2 linked regions of the Thermosynechococcus vestitus BP-1 genome follow. Each later gene encodes a partner of the first gene's protein in a complex. Links are inferred from orthologs where the notes say so. Each region holds a gene or a part of one and is shown in the gene's direction. Other genes may lie near its edges.

Region 1 (3,281 bases):
GCAAAAGCCTTTCATCCTTGGCGGACTTTAGGGAAATGTGCCAAAAAAGCCAATGGCTCGGGGAGCCAGAATCCGTTAGGATAGGGGAAGATTGCTCAATTGTTGCAAATCTTCATACCTCGATATGAATTGTATCATCCACCGCCGTGCTGAGTTTGCCGCCAGTCATCGCTACTGGTTACCAGAATGGTCTGAAGCGGAAAATTTGGCTCGGTTTGGTGCCAATAGTCGCTTTCCTGGCCACGGTCATAACTATGAGTTGTTTGTTTCTATGGAGGGGGTTGTTGATGACTTTGGCATGGTGTTGAACCTATCGGATGTCAAGCACATCATTCGCCGTGAAGTCATTGAACCCCTGAATTTTTCCTATCTCAATGAAGTGTGGCCAGAGTTTCAAGCCACGTTACCCACGACGGAGCATATTGCGCGGGTGATTTGGGATCGACTCTTTCCCCATTTACCCCTTGTGCGCATTCGCCTGTTTGAACATCCCCGCCTTTGGGCGGACTACACGGGAGACCCTATGGAAGCCTATCTTTCTGTTGGTGCTCACTTTAGTGCGGCCCATCGTCTAGCCCTTGAGGACCTCAGCTACGAAGAGAACTGCCGCATCTATGGCAAGTGTGCGCGCCCCCACGGCCATGGCCACAACTACCATGTGGAGATTACGGTTAAGGGCTCTATTCATCCGCGTACCGGGATGGTTGTGGATTTGGTTAAGCTCGAGGAAGTCCTCAAAGAACAGGTGATTGAACCTTTGGATCACACGTTTTTGAATAAGGATATTCCCTACTTCGCGACGGTGGTGCCAACGGCAGAAAATATCGCCATTTACATTGCCCATTTGTTGCAGGAGCCGGTTCGCCAATTGGGTGCAACGCTTCATAGGGTGAAGTTGATTGAGAGTCCCAATAACTCTTGCGAAATCCTCTGCGAAGAATTGCCCCCTCGGAATGAGGTGATCAGTGGTGCTCTACCAGTGTTGGAGCGAGTCTAGATGATGTTGAGCAATATCCCTTGGCTACTGGCTGCAAGTTTACTGACAGCAATGCTGCTTATCTATTTCCCCTACATTTTTGTTGTGGTAGGACGCCTGCAGGTGGGCTTTGATATGGCGGCTCCCCGTGCCCTTTTTGAGAAGCTCCCTCCCTTTGCGCAGCGGGCGGTATGGGCCCACGAAAATAGTTTTGAAACGTTTATGCCTTTTGCGGCGGCGGTGCTGCTAACCCTCTTTGCTGGGGTGAATAATGTAACGGTGGCGATCGCTAGCCTCAGTTTTGTTGTAGCTCGCTTTTTATACAGCATTTGCTACATTGCCAATTTTCCCCTAGGGCGCTCCCTGATGTTTGGTGTCGGGACGGCAGCCACCCTGACGCTGTTTTGGCAAAGTCTTACCGCCCTAGCTGCCTAAGATAGTTTATTGGGGTAGATGCACCAAGCATAGAGCAATCTCAATGTCTATCGATAATCTTCGCACGCTCTACCAGCAGGTTATTCTGGAACACTATAAGAAACCCCGCCATCGGGGTCGCACCCAGCCTGTGGATCGTCAGCAACGGGGACATAATCCCTCCTGTGGAGACACGATTGATTTAACCGTTGCCCTAGAGACAAATCAGCAGGGGGAAACGATCATCAAAGATATTCAGTTTGAGGGGGAAGGCTGCGCGATCGCGATGGCCTCAGCAGACTTGATGGCCGATGCCCTGCGGGGTCAGCCCGTCAGTCGCGCCCTCCAAATGGTGGAGCAGTTCCAAGCCATGATGAAGGGACAATTTGAGTTTCCCCCGGAATTCCGTAAGCTGAATGTGATGCGGGGAGTGGCTCAGTTTCCTGTGCGCATTAAGTGTGCCACCTTGACCTGGCATACCCTCCGCGCGGCCTTACAACAAGATCAGGCCCCTGTGAATGGCTTTGTCAGTAATGAGGAGGAACAGTAGTGCTAACCCCCACCGATTTTGCCACCTATAGCCGCTGGGCAGGCATTGCCACCCTTGTCATGACCGGCTTGACTGCACTCGCTTTTATGTTTCGCTGGGGTGTGCGCTTTCGCTTTGTCGGTATTAGTGGGTTTCTTGGTGTTGTGACGGTGGGGCTCTTTGCCCTGAGTATTGTGCCGATTGTTCACTCCCCAGTGCCTGGTGCCGGCAAATACACCCTCGTCTATGACAATGGCGCCACTCAAGCGGTCATCACTGTTCCTGCCGACATTGACCCCAGTACCCTTAAAGCAACGCTCGTACAAGCAGCCAATGATTTATTTTCCTTGGGACGGCTCGGCCGAGGGGGCGATCGCTTGACCGTGATTGCCCGTACTATCCAACATCCTCAACCGGGGGTCAGTGAGCCGGTCATTTTAGGGGTGGCCACGCGTTCGTTGAGCGATCGCGCCGATACAAATGTAACGGTTCAGCTGCTACAAAATTAGCCTTGTGTATGCTAAGATAATAAATCCAAGGACGCATAGCTCAGTTGGTTAGAGCACCACGTTGACATCGTGGGGGTCACTGGTTCGAGTCCAGTTGTGTCCATAGCAAGCCAATTGTTTTAAATCTATAGAAAAGGATTTTTAAGCTACCTATTTACTAGGCCTTAATTCATTGGTTCTGGTATAGGCAAAGCTACTGTATAGTTTGGCACTGCCCTTGACCAATAGCTAGCTGAAACTCTTGCCAATTTCTACGCACCTGTTCATAACATTGAGGCGGCGCGATCGGCAAGTTCTTCAGATAGAAAAACGTTACTCGATTAAAGGATTCCAAGAGGAATATTAATTCGGTAGCTGGATGGTAAGCATCCACTGCTTCCAAAATGTGGGCAGTCATAAAGTGATGGCGCAAAATCACAGTATCAGGAGCAGCTAACCAAGCATTTAGGAAGGGAGCAAGGCGGGAACGGGGAACAAAGTGAGTTCGGAAAGATTCTCCCGCAATGCCAAACCCAGGAGAATTGGTACTGCAAATAACCACTCCCCGCTCACCGCACAGGTAACCTGCCCAAGCGTTATATCCAAGTACTAACAAATTCGTGGCAATAAAGGCTTGCTGCCAATGCAGCATTTCCGATAGTTCATCCATTAGTTTCTCCTCGAGAAACTCATTCAGGCTGGAACTGGGCTCAACAGGATTAGGATTGCCCCTGGACATAACAGTCCTTCGCTGAGATATCACGGTTGCTTAGGAAGTTGATATTACTGATTCCTACCGATGACCAAAAGCCCAACTGTGCAGGGTGGGCCATCGATAGGAATTGAGCCCAGCATCTCAATCACTGTGGGCAGG
Region 2 (3,314 bases), 1.0 Mb from region 1 along the record:
CATAGATGGGATTGGGTTCGGCAGTGCCTGCCAGGGGTGCCCCCAGATCAAAGAGGGTTTTGCCCCGCAGATCCATATCCCAATCCACGGTGATGAATTGATCCCAAACCCAATCTGAGGGGTAGGCGGGGGGAATATGAATGGGAGCAGAACGAGCTAGAACTAACCAGCGGCCATCGGCACAGCGATAACCAATTTCCACGACATAGTCGCGATCGCTCACGGGGATGGGCAGATACCACTCCCGCGCCAACTCGTCGCAGGGGTATTCCTGAACACTGTGGGGAATTTGGCTATCGAGGTTGATATTCGTGGCATCGTACAGGCGTAGAGCCAGTTGCTGCCCCCCTTGCCGCCGCAATTCTTCGCGGTGCTCGTTCGGTACATCCCAATAGGCGTAGGCCCACTGGGGATCACGGGGCATTAGGACAATGCGGCTTTCACCATAGCCACCCGGCAAATCCCCAAGGCCCTCATCTACGGAGGCCAAGAGAATATCCTCTTGGGCGGGACCGAGGTCAAACTTGGCTGCTTCCACTTTTTCTTGCGACTCCAGACTAGGGGGGACAGGTTGGATAGAAAGGGTGGTGGTGGATCCGTTGGCCTGCGCCTGCTTTTCACGGATGGCAGCGAGGAGCTGATCTTTGCGCATACGGCTATAGCGGGGCACTTGCAGTTCACTGGCAACACGCCGCAACTGCCGCAATGTCATTTCTTCTAAAGGGGGGCGATCTTTTGGCATGGGTGCCTCCTTCCTAGGTTGATAGACGGAGCTATCTTTTGCCCTTGATCTTTGGCAAAAAAGTTGTGGGGCGTCAAGGGAATCGCAGAATACCCCTAGGGATTTATACGCAGTTTATCCCTTTGGCGGGATCAAATGTTAGAGTTTCATAACAATTCCACCGCATGGGGATCAAGGGAGGAGCTAGCATTCCCTCCCTAGGCGGCATTCTCTAGGGGGCAAGGGAGTATAGTTAAAGATGTATGCCTGCAATCTCCCTAGGAGTTGCATCACCTAACCAAGGTTATTCCACGTGCTATGACGATCGCCCCGAGCCGCTCCCTCGCTGACCTTTGCCGAGCTGATTTTCCGATTTTGGCGCGACAGGTACACGATCGCCCCTTGATTTACTTTGACAATGCGGCCACCTCCCAGAAACCCTTGGCAGTTCTCAATACCCTTGAGGACTACTATCGGCGCTACAACGCTAATGTCCATCGCGGAGTACACACCCTCAGTGCTGAGGCCACGACTGCCTACGAAGGGGCACGGGAAAAGGTAGCGCGTTTTATCAATGCTGCCCATGCCGAGGAAATTATCTATACTCGCAATGCCAGTGAGGCGATTAACCTCGTGGCCTACAGTTGGGGCATGAATACGCTGCGGGACGGAGATGAAATAATCCTGACGGTGATGGAGCACCACAGTAATTTGATTCCGTGGCAGTTTGTTGCCCAGAAAACCGGTGCTCGCCTCAAGTTTGTCGAACTGACGCCAGAGCAAACCTTTGACCTCAACCACTACGAAAGCCTTTTGAGCGATCGCACGCGGTTAGTGGCTGTGGCCCATGTGTCCAACACGCTGGGGTGCCTCAACCCGATTCCCGAGATTGTCCGTCTTGCCCATGCCAAGGGGGCGCGGGTATTGGTGGATGCCTGCCAAAGTGTGCCTCACCTCCCCATTGATGTACAGCAGTTGGGTTGCGATTGGCTGGTGGCTTCGGGCCATAAAATGTGTGCTCCCACGGGCATCGGCTTCCTCTGGGGACGGGCGGAACTCCTGCGGCAAATGTCCCCCTTCTTGGGCGGTGGTGAAATGATTGCCGATGTCTTTCTTGACCATGCCACCTACGCTGATATTCCCCATAAGTTTGAAGCTGGAACACCGGCGATTGCAGAGGCGATCGCCCTTGGGGCCGCGGTAGATTACCTGAGTCAGTGGGGGATGGAACACATCCATGCCTACGAGCAGGAACTCACGGCCTACCTCTTTAAACGCCTCCAGGAGCTTCCCGCTGTCACGGTCTATGGCCCTAAATCAGGCGATCGCGCTGCCTTGGCCAGCTTTACCGTTGGTGAGGTGCACCCCCACGATCTCTCGACCATCCTAGATCAGTCGGGAATTGCGATTCGAGCAGGACACCACTGCACCCAGCCTTTGCACCGCTATTTAGGGGTTCAATCCACGGCACGGGCCAGCCTTTACTTCTACAACACCCGCGCTGAAATTGATCAGTTTATTGCTGCCCTGGGGGAAGCGATTGCCTTCTTTAGCGATGTCTTTACCTAGAGCTGGAGGCTCAGCAGTTCACTGGCGTGGGCCTGAAAACCGGCGCTGGTGAGGGCATGGCGGGCGCGATCGGCATCCTCAACGCGAAACTGTGGCCCTAGACGTACGTACTGGGCATGGTAGCCATCGGTTACTTTGACCACCACCGGCACCTTGGGCATTTCTCCCGCCTGTTGCTTGAGCACTTCCGAAAGGCGACTTTGGGCCTGGATATCCCCCGCCTGCTCTACGGGCAGATCCACAAGCACCAGTTTCACCTCCTCAAGGGGTTCGGCATCTTCAATCAGCAGTTGGGGGCGATCGTCGCGCATCTCTAGGGTGCCCCACAGCAGTAGGCGGTGATCAAGCTGCAATTGCCCATGAATTCGCTCGTAGGCCTTGGGAAAAACCACCGCTTCCGCCTGACCTGTGAGGTCTTCCAACTGGACAATGGCCATTCGCTCGCCGCGCTTGGTGGTAATGGACTTGAGTCCCGTCAGCAGGGCAATCACACTCACCACCCCTTGACCCGTGTGCTGTTCAAGATTGGCCAAGCTAATGGGGGCAATCATGGCTGCTGGCCGGTGAATGTCCTTGAGGGGATGGTTCGATACATAAAATCCCAGCAGGTCTTTTTCTTGGCGGAGCTTTTCGGTATCGGGTAAATCATCAACTGGGGGTGCACTGGGGGCTGGGTCATAGCTGCCCTTGGATTCATTGCTGGAGTCCCCGGCCAGCATATCAAAGAGATTCACTTGCCCCACCGCCCGATCTTTGGCGCGCGCCAGGGCCCACTCCAGCACGAGGGGGAGATCCTGCATCAGTTGGTTGCGGTTGCGCTGCGGATGGAGACTATCCATGGCGCCACAGGCAATCAGGGATTCAAGGGCACGACGGTTGAGAATGCGGCTATCGCCCCCTGCACGGGGAACCCGTTCGCAAAAATCCGCCAAACTTTGAAAGGCACCCCCTTCTGCCCGTGCCTGCAAAATGGCCTCAATCACCCCCTGCCCAACATTGCGCACTGCGGACAAGCCAAAAAGAA

Evidence for each region.
Region 2: the proteins of sufU (region 1) and TLL_RS10475 are in contact, whole or in part, in a solved structure (PDB 5XT5), measured with the Bacillus subtilis proteins. The link is inferred for Thermosynechococcus vestitus BP-1 from one-to-one orthologs.

The regions. Positions count from the first base shown.
Region 1 is NC_004113.1:1,126,376-1,129,656, reverse strand. What follows is about bases 240-3,197. They hold sufU (Fe-S cluster assembly sulfur transfer protein SufU), read left to right. Parts: upstream 240-1,454; coding sequence 1,455-1,940; downstream 1,941-3,197. Other genes in these bases: TLL_RS05510 (hypothetical protein), read right to left, coding at 2,622-3,077; TLL_RS05520 (Ycf51 family protein), read left to right, coding at 1,940-2,428; TLL_RS05530 (MAPEG family protein), read left to right, coding at 998-1,411; TLL_RS05535 (6-carboxytetrahydropterin synthase), read left to right, coding at 240-997. Also shown: TLL_RS05540 (phytoene/squalene synthase family protein), read left to right, coding at 1-31; more of TLL_RS05535, read left to right, coding at 125-239. UniProt on the Bacillus subtilis protein: Part of the SUF-like system that mediates the biosynthesis of iron-sulfur (Fe-S) clusters. Acts as a sulfurtransferase and thus transfers sulfur from SufS to SufB.
Region 2 is NC_004113.1:2,147,266-2,150,579, forward strand. Bases 174-3,164 are described here. They hold TLL_RS10475 (SufS family cysteine desulfurase), read left to right. Parts: upstream 174-1,039; coding sequence 1,040-2,290; downstream 2,291-3,164. Other genes in these bases: TLL_RS10470 (DUF4912 domain-containing protein), read right to left, coding at 174-742; TLL_RS10480 (trans-splicing intein-formed DNA polymerase III subunit alpha C-terminal partner DnaE-C), read right to left, coding at 2,287-3,164. Also shown: more of TLL_RS10470, read right to left, coding at 1-173; more of TLL_RS10480, read right to left, coding at 3,165-3,314. UniProt on the Bacillus subtilis protein: Type II cysteine desulfurase that acts as the initial step in the SUF-like Fe-S cluster assembly pathway.